Pararhizobium sp. A13: one gene and its partners. The protein of the gene in region 3 interacts with the protein of the main gene of each other region in a pairwise test. Links are inferred from orthologs where the notes say so. Each region holds a gene or a part of one and is shown on either strand. Other genes may lie near its edges.

What was found.
Region 1: the proteins of mdeB (region 3) and WI754_RS05950 interact in binary tests that used the Escherichia coli proteins (3 or more experiments, as listed by UniProt). The link is inferred for Pararhizobium sp. A13 from one-to-one orthologs.
Region 2: the proteins of mdeB (region 3) and nth interact in binary tests that used the Escherichia coli proteins (3 or more experiments, as listed by UniProt). The link is inferred for Pararhizobium sp. A13 from one-to-one orthologs.

Annotation. Positions count from the first base shown.
Region 1 is NZ_CP149510.1:1,249,983-1,253,135, reverse strand. What follows is about bases 143-3,141. They hold WI754_RS05950 (ATP-binding cassette domain-containing protein), read left to right. Parts: upstream 143-770; coding sequence 771-2,513; downstream 2,514-3,141. Other genes in these bases: WI754_RS05945 (ABC transporter permease), read left to right, coding at 2,510-3,141; hlyD (secretion protein HlyD), read left to right, coding at 143-774. Also shown: more of hlyD, read left to right, coding at 1-142; more of WI754_RS05945, read left to right, coding at 3,142-3,153. UniProt on the Escherichia coli protein: Part of the ABC transporter complex YbhFSR that could be involved in efflux of cefoperazone. Probably responsible for energy coupling to the transport system.
Region 2 is NZ_CP149510.1:1,137,164-1,140,098, forward strand. The notes cover bases 97-2,877. They hold nth (endonuclease III), read right to left. Parts: upstream 1,979-2,877; coding sequence 1,214-1,978; downstream 97-1,213. Other genes in these bases: WI754_RS05365 (VOC family protein), read right to left, coding at 134-559; WI754_RS05370 (helix-turn-helix domain-containing protein), read left to right, coding at 676-1,221; WI754_RS05380 (DUF2244 domain-containing protein), read left to right, coding at 2,001-2,498; WI754_RS05385 (bifunctional helix-turn-helix domain-containing protein/methylated-DNA--[protein]-cysteine S-methyltransferase), read left to right, coding at 2,673-2,877. Outside these bases: more of WI754_RS05385, read left to right, coding at 2,878-2,935. UniProt on the Escherichia coli protein: DNA repair enzyme that has both DNA N-glycosylase activity and AP-lyase activity. The DNA N-glycosylase activity releases various damaged pyrimidines from DNA by cleaving the N-glycosidic bond, leaving an AP (apurinic/apyrimidinic) site.
Region 3 is NZ_CP149510.1:3,210,281-3,213,645, forward strand. The notes cover bases 116-3,326. They hold mdeB (alpha-ketoglutarate dehydrogenase), read right to left. Parts: upstream 2,995-3,326; coding sequence 316-2,994; downstream 116-315. Other genes in these bases: aceF (dihydrolipoyllysine-residue acetyltransferase), read right to left, coding at 116-419; dmpG (4-hydroxy-2-oxovalerate aldolase), read right to left, coding at 3,120-3,326. Also shown: more of aceF, read right to left, coding at 1-115; more of dmpG, read right to left, coding at 3,327-3,365. UniProt on the Escherichia coli protein: Component of the pyruvate dehydrogenase (PDH) complex, that catalyzes the overall conversion of pyruvate to acetyl-CoA and CO(2).

The DNA of each region.
Region 1 (3,153 bases), 2.0 Mb from region 3 along the record:
GCCCGGCCCTACGACTACGCCGTCCGCTCGGCGGAGGCCAATGCTGCTGCCCTTCGCGCCACGCTCGACAAGCTGAAGGCCGGCCCCCGCCCGACCGAGATCGCCCAGACGCGCGCCAACTACAATGCGAGCATCGCGGAACTCCAGAATGCCGAGCTCGAACTCACTCGCGCCCAGCAGCTTCGTCCGCGGGGCACGATCTCGCAATCGGCTTTCGACCAGGCAACGGCTGCGAAGGCGATGGCGGCGGCGCGCGCGGAAGCCGCCAGGCAGGCGCTGAACCTGATCGAGGAAGGGACCCGCGCCGAAGACATCGCCGCCGCCGCAGCGCAGTTGCAGGCAGCGGAAGCGACGCTGGCCTCGGCCCGCACATCACTGGAAGATACTGAACTGCGTGCGCCGAATGACGGCATCATCCTCTCGCGGGTACGCGAAACCGGTGCCATCGTTGCGCCGGCGGACACCGTCTTCGTCCTGTCGCTGACGGAGCCGGTCTGGGTGCGCACGTATGTTGCCGAACCTGATCTCGGCCGCATCCATCCCGGCATGAAGGTGAAGGTGACGTCCGACACCCGCCCGAACGACGCTTATGACGGCACGATCGGCTTCATGTCGCCGGTTGCCGAATTCACCCCGAAATCGGTGGAAACGGCGGAGCTTCGGACCGACCTCGTCTACCGGCTGCGCATCGTCATCGACAAGCCGGGCCTGGATTTGCGCCAGGGCATGCCGGTCACCATCCACCTTCCCTTGGCTGAGGCAGCGGGACAATGACCGCCCACCCCGACAAGACCGAACTGGTCCGGCTGTCGGACGTGACGAAGCGCTTCGGTGACGCTCCGCCGGCGCTCGATGCCGTGTCCGGCTTGATCCTCGGCGGCGAGATCACCGGGCTCGTCGGTCCCGACGGCGCCGGCAAGACGACGCTCATCCGGCTGATGACCGGCCTGATGCTGCCGGACAGCGGCAGCGTCGACGTGCTTGGCTTCGACACCGCCAGGAACCCGGCCGCAATCCAGGCCGCCATCGGCTACATGCCGCAGCGCTTCGGGCTCTACGAAGACCTGTCGGTGCAGGAAAACCTTGATCTCTATGCCGACCTGCGCGGCCTGCCGAAGGATGAGCGGGCGGCGACCTTCGACGAACTCCTGACCTTCACCGATCTCAAACGCTTCACCAGCCGGCTGGCGGGTAAGCTCTCCGGCGGCATGAAGCAGAAGCTGGGGCTTGCCTGCGCGCTGCTGAAGAAACCGCGTCTGCTGCTGCTCGACGAGCCGGGTGTCGGCGTCGATCCGATCTCGCGCCGCGATCTCTGGAAGATGGTCGAAGACCTGACGAAGGAAGGCATCGGCGTCGTCTGGTCGACCGCCTATCTCGACGAGGCGGAAGTCTGCGACGGCGTGCTGCTGCTCAATCAGGGAAAACTCATGTTTTCCGGCAAGCCGGCGGATATGACCGCACGTGTCGAGGACCGGGTGTTCCGGGTCTCCGGCGTCTCCGGGCGCAAGCGGCAGGTGCTGGCAAAGCTTTTGGAGGAAGAGGGTATCATCGACGGCGTCATCCAGGGCGAGGCCTTGCGGATTGTCGCCGGGGAAGGTGCAGTGCCGGCGTTCCGATCCGCCGGAGACGGCGCAAAGGCTGCCCCTGCCCCGCCGCGCTTCGAGGATGCCTTCGTCGACATGCTCGGCGGCGGGCCGGGCGGGCGCTCCAAACTCGCTGAAGCGCAGCAGACGCTGGCCGCAACAGATGATCGCCCCGTCATCGAGGCCAGGGGGCTGACCAAACGCTTCGGCGATTTCACCGCCGCGGACGGCATCACCTTCGATATCCAGCGCGGCGAGATTTTTGGACTGCTCGGGCCGAATGGCGCCGGCAAATCCACGACCTTCAAGATGCTCTGCGGCCTGCTGAAGCCGACCGCCGGCGAAGGCCGTGTCGCCGGCTTCGACCTGCGCCGCGATGCCGCCTCCGCACGCAACCAGCTCGGCTACATGGCGCAGAAATTCTCGCTCTATGGCGATCTCAGCATTGCCCAGAACCTCGATTTCTTCGCCGGCGTCTATGGCCTTTCCGGCCGGAGCAAGCGCGACCGCGTCCACCTGATGAACGAGATCTTCGATTTCGGCCGCCATGCCGGACAATCGTCCAAGGACCTGCCGCTCGGCCTGAAGCAGCGGCTGGCGCTCGCCTGCGCCGTCATGCACGAGCCGCGGGCGCTGTTCCTCGACGAGCCCACCTCCGGCGTCGATCCGATCACCCGGCGCGAATTCTGGACGCATATCAACGCACTGGTCGAGAAGGGCGTCACGGTGCTCGTCACCACCCATTTCATGGAGGAGGCCGAATATTGCGACCGGATCTCGCTGATCTATCGCGGCCGCTCGATCGCGCTCGGCTCTCCAGATGAGCTGAAGGCGAGTATCGTCACCGACGACCAGCCCGATCCGACCATGGAGGACGCCTTCATCGCGCTCATCCGCCAATCCGAAGCCGAAACGAGGCAAGCGGCATGAGCTCGACACCGGACAGGATCAGGCGCTTCGCGGCGCTCGTGCGCAAGGAGAGCTATCAGGCCGTGCGGGACCCCAGCACGACGCTGATCGCCTTCGTGCTGCCTTTGATCCTGCTCTTCCTGTTCGGTTATGGCGTCTCGCTCGACACGACCCGCACGCGCGTCGGCCTCGTCATGGAGGAAACCACGCCGCTCACCCAGAGCCTTGCCGCTAGCTTCGAGGCGTCGCGTTATTTCACCGTTGCCACCGGCCGCGACCGGCGCGTTTTCGAGGAGGATCTGGTCAATGGCCGCATTCGGGGCATTCTCGTCATCCCCGCCAGTTTCACCACCGACTATGCCGCCGGCAACCACCCGCAGGTGCAGGTGATCGTCGACGGCTCCGAGCCGAACACGGCGAATTTCGTCCAGAACTATGCGCAGGGCACCATCGCCAATTGGGAGCGCCAGCGGCAGGCACTGATGGCCGAGGGTGCGCCCGCCGTCTCCATCGAACAGCGGTTCTGGTTCAATCCGGAGCTCACCAGCCGCTATTTCCTCGTCCCCGGCTCGATCGCCATCGTCATGACGCTGGTCGGCACGCTCCTCACCTCGCTGGTGGTCGCCCGCGAATGGGAGCGCGGCACGATGGAGGCGATGAT
Region 2 (2,935 bases), 2.1 Mb from region 3 along the record:
TAGCGGATTTTCCGCGGTTTGGAAGGGAAAAGAACGAAAGCGCGCCACCGCTTGGGATTTGCCCAATATCGCAACAGGCCTTTCAGTCCCTGATTCGGCCGGTTGGGTTGGCGCCAGCGCCCCGGACGTCTCTTCAAGCGGGCAGGGCGGCAGCGTCATATTGGGCGGCGAACTCGGCGCTGGGCGGGATCGGTTTGATCACGTCGATCAGGACGCCGTTCGGGTCGATGGTGATGAAATGGCGCTGGCCGAAGTCCTCGTCGCAGATCGCCTTGAGGATCGGCAGACCCGCCGCCTGGAATTCCGCATAGAGCGCATCCGGATCCTCGACCTCGAAATTCAGGAGCAGTCCTTGAGCGCTGCCGCGTCCGGTTTCTGGGATCGTTCCATGGCTGCCGTCCAGCACGGCAAGGGCGACACGTTCGTCAATGGTCGATTGCAGGTGCACATACCAGTTACTGGCAAACAGAGCCTCGAAGCGAAGATGGCGCTTGTAGAATTCAACCGTCCGCGCAACGTCGCCGGTCATGATGACGGGATAGTAGCTCGTGATTTTCATGGCTTTCTTCTCCATCCGAGTTAACATACAATCTGTCTGTATCTTTAGCTACATGCATACAGTTTGTATGTAAAGGGGGAGATTTGAGGCGCAGCAACAATGAGCGGACGGAAGCGATGCGTGCAACATTGATCGGCGCGGCGCGCGGTCTTTTTGTGGAGAAAGGCTACCCCGATACGGCCACGCCGGACATCGTCAACGCGGCCGGCGTCACGCGTGGGGCGCTCTATCATCACTTCGAAGACAAGAGGGCGCTTTTTGCCGCTGTCGTCGCTGATGAGGCGAGGAAGGTGGCAGAGATGATCGAAAACAACGCGGCAGCCACTGCGACGGCGCGGGATGCCATTCTCGCCGGGACGCGTGCCTATTTCGATGCCATGCTTGTGCCCGGCCGCACGCGGCTTCTCCTGCTGGACGGTCCTGCCGTTCTTGGACCAGGCGCCATGCAGCAGCTGGATGCGGAATATTCGCAAGCCAGCCTCAAGGCTGGCTTAAACGACCTCTTCGCCGCCAGCGGCAGGACAACCGACTTGCTGGATGCCTTCGTCGAACTTCTTTCCGCAGCATTCGACCGGGCGGCGCTTGCCATCGAAGCGGGCGGCGAGCGGCAGGATTTTGAAAGGGCGATCGCAGCGCTGATCGACGGCATTTCCGTCAAATGACCTGCGCCGGCAGTTCGACCAACGGCGCCGGGATTTCGTTGGTCTTTTCCGCCGCCTTGCAGATATCGGCAATGACGCAGCGCTCGCATTCCGGCTTGCGCGCCTTGCAGCAATAGCGGCCGTGCAGGATCAGCCAGTGATGGGCATGGTAGAGGTAGTGATCCGGCACGATCCGCATCAGTTGGTCCTCGACTTCGTCGGGGGTCTTTCCCGGAGCTAGGCCGAGCCGGTTGGCGATGCGGAAGATGTGCGTGTCGACCGCCATCGTCGAATGTCCAAAGGCCATCGAAAGAACCACGTTGGCGGTCTTGCGGCCGACGCCGGGCAGCGTGATCAGCTCTTCGCGCGTGCGCGGCACCTCGCCGTCGAAATCGGCAATCAGCTTCTCGCTGAGCGCGATGACGTTCTTCGCCTTGTTGCGATAAAGCCCGATAGTCTTGATATATTCGCGAACCTTTTCCTCGCCGAGCGCCACCATCTTTTCCGGTGTATCGGCTGCGGCGAAAAGCGCCCGCGTCGCCTTGTTGACGCCTGCATCCGTCGCCTGTGCCGACAGGGCGACTGCGACGACGAGCGTGAACGGATTGACGTGTTCCAGCTCTCCCTTCGGCTCGGGACGCTGGATCGAGAAGCGGCGGAAAATCTCGTCGATTTCCGCCTTGCTGTAGGCGGTCTTTGGTCTGGTTCTGGCGCGGCTGACTGTCGCGGGTCTCGCTTTCACCGCCGCAATCGCTGATTTTGATTTCACGTTTTTCATGATGCATCTATAGTCGTTGGTCATGAACGATGGCAACGCCGAGATAGCGACAGACGAGCAGCCGGTTTTCGCCGCCGAGCTGACGCCCCATCGTTCGCTCGGCCTCAAAGGCTTCAAGGTTTTGCTTTTGATCGCCGGCCTGCTGAGCCTCGTCCACATCTTCGTCTTCGTCGTCATCGGCGCCTGGCCGATAGTCTTCTTCTTCGGGCTGGATTTCCTGCTGCTCTTCGGCGCTTTCTGGCTGAATTACCGCTCCGCTCGCGCCCGCGAGGAGGTCAGCGTCTCGCGCACCGACGTGTCCGTGCGCAAGTTCACGCCGGCGGGCCGCATGACCGAGCATCGTTTCAATACCTTCTGGGCGCGGTTCAACATTTCCCGCCACGAGGAGATCGGCATCGTCGCCATGCAGATCAGCGACCGGCGCCGGGCAACCGATGTCGGCTCCTTCCTCAACCGCGACGACCGGGAAACCTTCGCCACGGCCTTTGCCTGCGCGCTGGCAACGGTCAAGCGCCGCTAGAGCATGATGCCGAAAAGTGTAAGCGGTTTTCGGACGACATCATGTTCTACTTCGTCAATTCTAGAGCCGGATGATTTTAGGCCGATTCGATCTAAAATCATCCGGCTCTAGGGCAAGAATCGGGTGGCGAAGGCCCGGTTCCGATGATTATCTCTGCCTCAAGGAGATACGACCATGAACATCACGACATCGGTGCCCGCCGACATCACGCCGCATGGCAGCGACTATGAGATTGTCAGCCGCGTGGTCGAGATGCTGACTGAAAACTATCGCGATCAGCCGTCGCTGGAGACCATCGCCGGTGAAATCGGCCAGCCGCCGACGCAACTGCAGAAGACGTTCACGCGTTGGGCCGGACTGTCGCCGAAGGCATTCTTGCAGGCCGTGACGCTCGATCACGCCAAGCGCCTGCTGCGGCAAGAGGAACTGCCGCTGCT
Region 3 (3,365 bases):
GCGGATACAGGTGCGTGGACGAGCTGCGCGGACGTGGCGGCTTCCGCTTGCTTGGCGCCGCTCTCCAGAGTGAGGATCAGCGAGCCTTTGGACACGCGGGAACCGACTTCGACCTTGAGGTCGACGACTTTTCCGGCCGCCGGAGAAGGCACCTCCATCGTCGCCTTGTCGGATTCGACAGTGATGAGCGGGTCGTCGACTTTGATCACGTCGCCGGGCTTGATCGAAATTTCGACGACGGGCACGTCCTTGTAGTCGCCGATATCCGGCAGCGTTACTTCTTGTATGTTGCTCATGACGTTGTTCCTGCAGTCCTCAAACCGTCCAGGGGGCTTCTGCGTCGGAAGCGATCCCGTAGCGTTCGATTGCTTCTTCAACCTGCTTCGCGGTGACCTGTCCGGACGGGACGAGGGCAGCAAGCGCGGCGACGACGATGTGGTTGCGGTCGACTTCGAAGAACGACCGGAGCGCCTGCCTCGTGTCGCTGCGGCCAAAGCCGTCCGTGCCCAACGCGGTGAACGGAGCGGTGACATATGAGGCGATGAGCTGCGGATAGGCCCGGACGTAGTCGGAAGCGGCGATGATCGGCGCAGCCCCCGACAGGCAGTTGCCCACATGGGACGACTTCTCGCTCCTTGTCGGGTGCAGGCGGTTGGCGCGCTCGACTTCCCTCGCATCGCGCGCGAGTTCCGAGAAGCTCGTGGCCGACCAGACTTCTGCTTCCACGTTCCAGTCGTCCCGCAGCATCTGCGCGGCATGCACGACTTCCGGCAGGATCGCACCGGACCCCACCAGCCGGACCGAGCCGCCCTTTTTCGCGGGAACATGGCTTGAGAAGCGGTAGAGACCCTTGATGATGTCCGCTTCCACGCCTTTCGGCATCGACGGCTGCGCATAGTTCTCGTTCATCGCGGTGATGTAGTAGAACTCGTCCTTCTGCTCTTCGAGCATCGAGCGCATCCCATGATCAATGATGACCGCCATCTCGTAGGCGAAGGCCGGGTCGTATGCGCGGCAATTGGGGATGGTGGCGGCCTGAACATGACTCGTGCCGTCCTGATGCTGGAGGCCCTCCCCGCCCAGGGTAGTCCTGCCCGCCGTCGCTCCGATCAGGAAGCCGCGGGCCCGCTGGTCCGCCGCCGCCCAGATCAGATCGCCGACGCGCTGGAAGCCGAACATCGAATAGTAGATGTAGAAGGGCAGCATGGCGGTGCCGTGCACGCTGTAGGATGTGGCCGCGGCGGTCCACGACGAAATCGCGCCCGCCTCGGTGATGCCCTCCTCGAGGAGCTGGCCGTCCTTGCTTTCCTTGTAATAGAGCATGGAACCGGCGTCTTCCGGCTCGTAAAGCTGGCCGACGGGCGAGTAGATGCCGACCTGCCGGAACAGGTTAGCCATGCCGAAAGTGCGCGCCTCATCCGCGACTATCGGAACGATGCGAGGGCCAAGTTCCTTGTCCTTCAGCAGGTTGCCGAACATGCGCACGACGGCCATCGTCGTCGAGATCTCCTTGCCGTCGGACTTCAGCGCGAAGTCCGCATAGGAAGCCATCGCTGGGACCGCGACGGGCGCGGCCTTGCGCTGACGGGCGGGCAGATAGCCGCCCAGCTCCTTCCGGCGCTCCTGCAGGTACTTGAGTTCCGCGCTGTCATCCGCTGGACGGTAGAACTCCAGCTTCTCGACCTGCTCGTTCGACAGCGGCAGCGCGAACCGATCGCGGAACGCGAGCAGCGCGTCGACGTCCAGCTTCTTGGCCTGGTGGGAGGTCATGCGCGACTCGCCCGCGCCTCCCATGCCGTAGCCCTTCTTTGTCTTCGTGAGGATGACTGTCGGCCTGCCCTTGGTTGCCTTGGCGGCCCTGAACGCGGCGAACAGCTTCCGGAAGTCGTGGCCGCCGCGCTTAAGCGCGTCGATGTCATGGTCGGACATATGGGAGACCAGCGCGCGGACTTCCGGGTCCTCCTCGAAGAAGTTCTTCAAGTTGTAGGCGCCGTCCTTGGCCCCGAGCGTTTGATACTTGCCGTCCACGGTCGCGGCAAAGCGCCTGAGGAGAGCGTGATTCTCGTCGCGTGCGAAGATGTGGTCCCATTCAGAACCCCACAGGACCTTGATGACGTTCCAGCCGGCGCCCTTGAAAAGCATCTCGAGCTCTTGGATGATCTGACCGTTGCCGCGTACCGGGCCGTCGAGGCGCTGCAGGTTGCAGTTGATGATGAAGGTCAGGTTGTCGAGGTTCTCGCGCGCGGCCATGGACAGCCCGGCGATCGACTCTGGCTCGTCCATCTCGCCGTCGCCGAAGACGCCCCAGACGTGACGGCCATCGGTGTCGAGAATGGAACGGTCCCGCAGGTAGCGCATGAAGCGCGCCTGATACACAGCGCTGATCGGTCCGATGCCCATGGAACCTGTCGGTACCTGCCAGAAGTCCGGCATCAGCCACGGATGAGGATATGAGCAGAGCCCCGGTCCGCCGATTTCCTGACGGTAGTGCTTCAGATGATCCTCCGACAGCCGCCCCTCGAGAAATGCGCGGGCATAGACACCCGGTGCGGAATGCGGCTGGAAGAAAACGACGTCTCCCCCGTGGTCGGGGTTTGAGGCGTGGAAGAAGTGGTTGAAGCCAAGCTCAAAGATTTCGGCCGCAGAGGCATAGCTCGCGACGTGGCCGCCGAGTTCGCCATAGGCCTTGTTCGCACGAACCACCATCGCCAGCGCGTTCCACCGCATGATCGCGGTGATGCGGGTCTCCATGTCGATGTCGCCCGGATAAGGAGGCTGCGCTTCGAGCGAAATCGTGTTGCGATAGGGCGAGTACGGCAGCGTGTCGGGAACTACGCCGAGTTCCTTAGCCTTGCTCTCGAGCTCGTTCAGGATGAAGCGCGCTCTTGCGTCCCCTCCCTGGCGCAGCAGGGAATCGAGAGCCGACAGCCAGTCGGCCGTCTCGATCGGATCGTCATCAACCTGGATCTTCGAATTGTTTGAAATGCCGTGCATCTTTCCATCTCCCGTGGCAGTGCCGCAGCCCGTCCGAACGCGCTCATCGACATGCGGGCTCACGTCCGCGCTAGAACGGAGCCCTGCAGCAAGTCGCGTCCGGAGTTTCGGGCGGCGTGGTGTCGTTACGTTGGGCTTCCGCCCCTGCGGACAAGATCGAGCGCCACGTCTACGATCATGTCTTCCTGCCCGCCGATCAGGCGTCGCCGACCGATCTCCACAAGGATCTGGCGCGGATCGATGTTGAACTCAGACGCCACCCGTTCGGCGTGGCGAAGGAAGCTCGAATAGACGCCTGCGTATCCGAGCGTCAGGGTCTGGCGGTCCACTCGAACCGGTCGATCCTGGATCGGCCGCACGAGGTCGTCGGC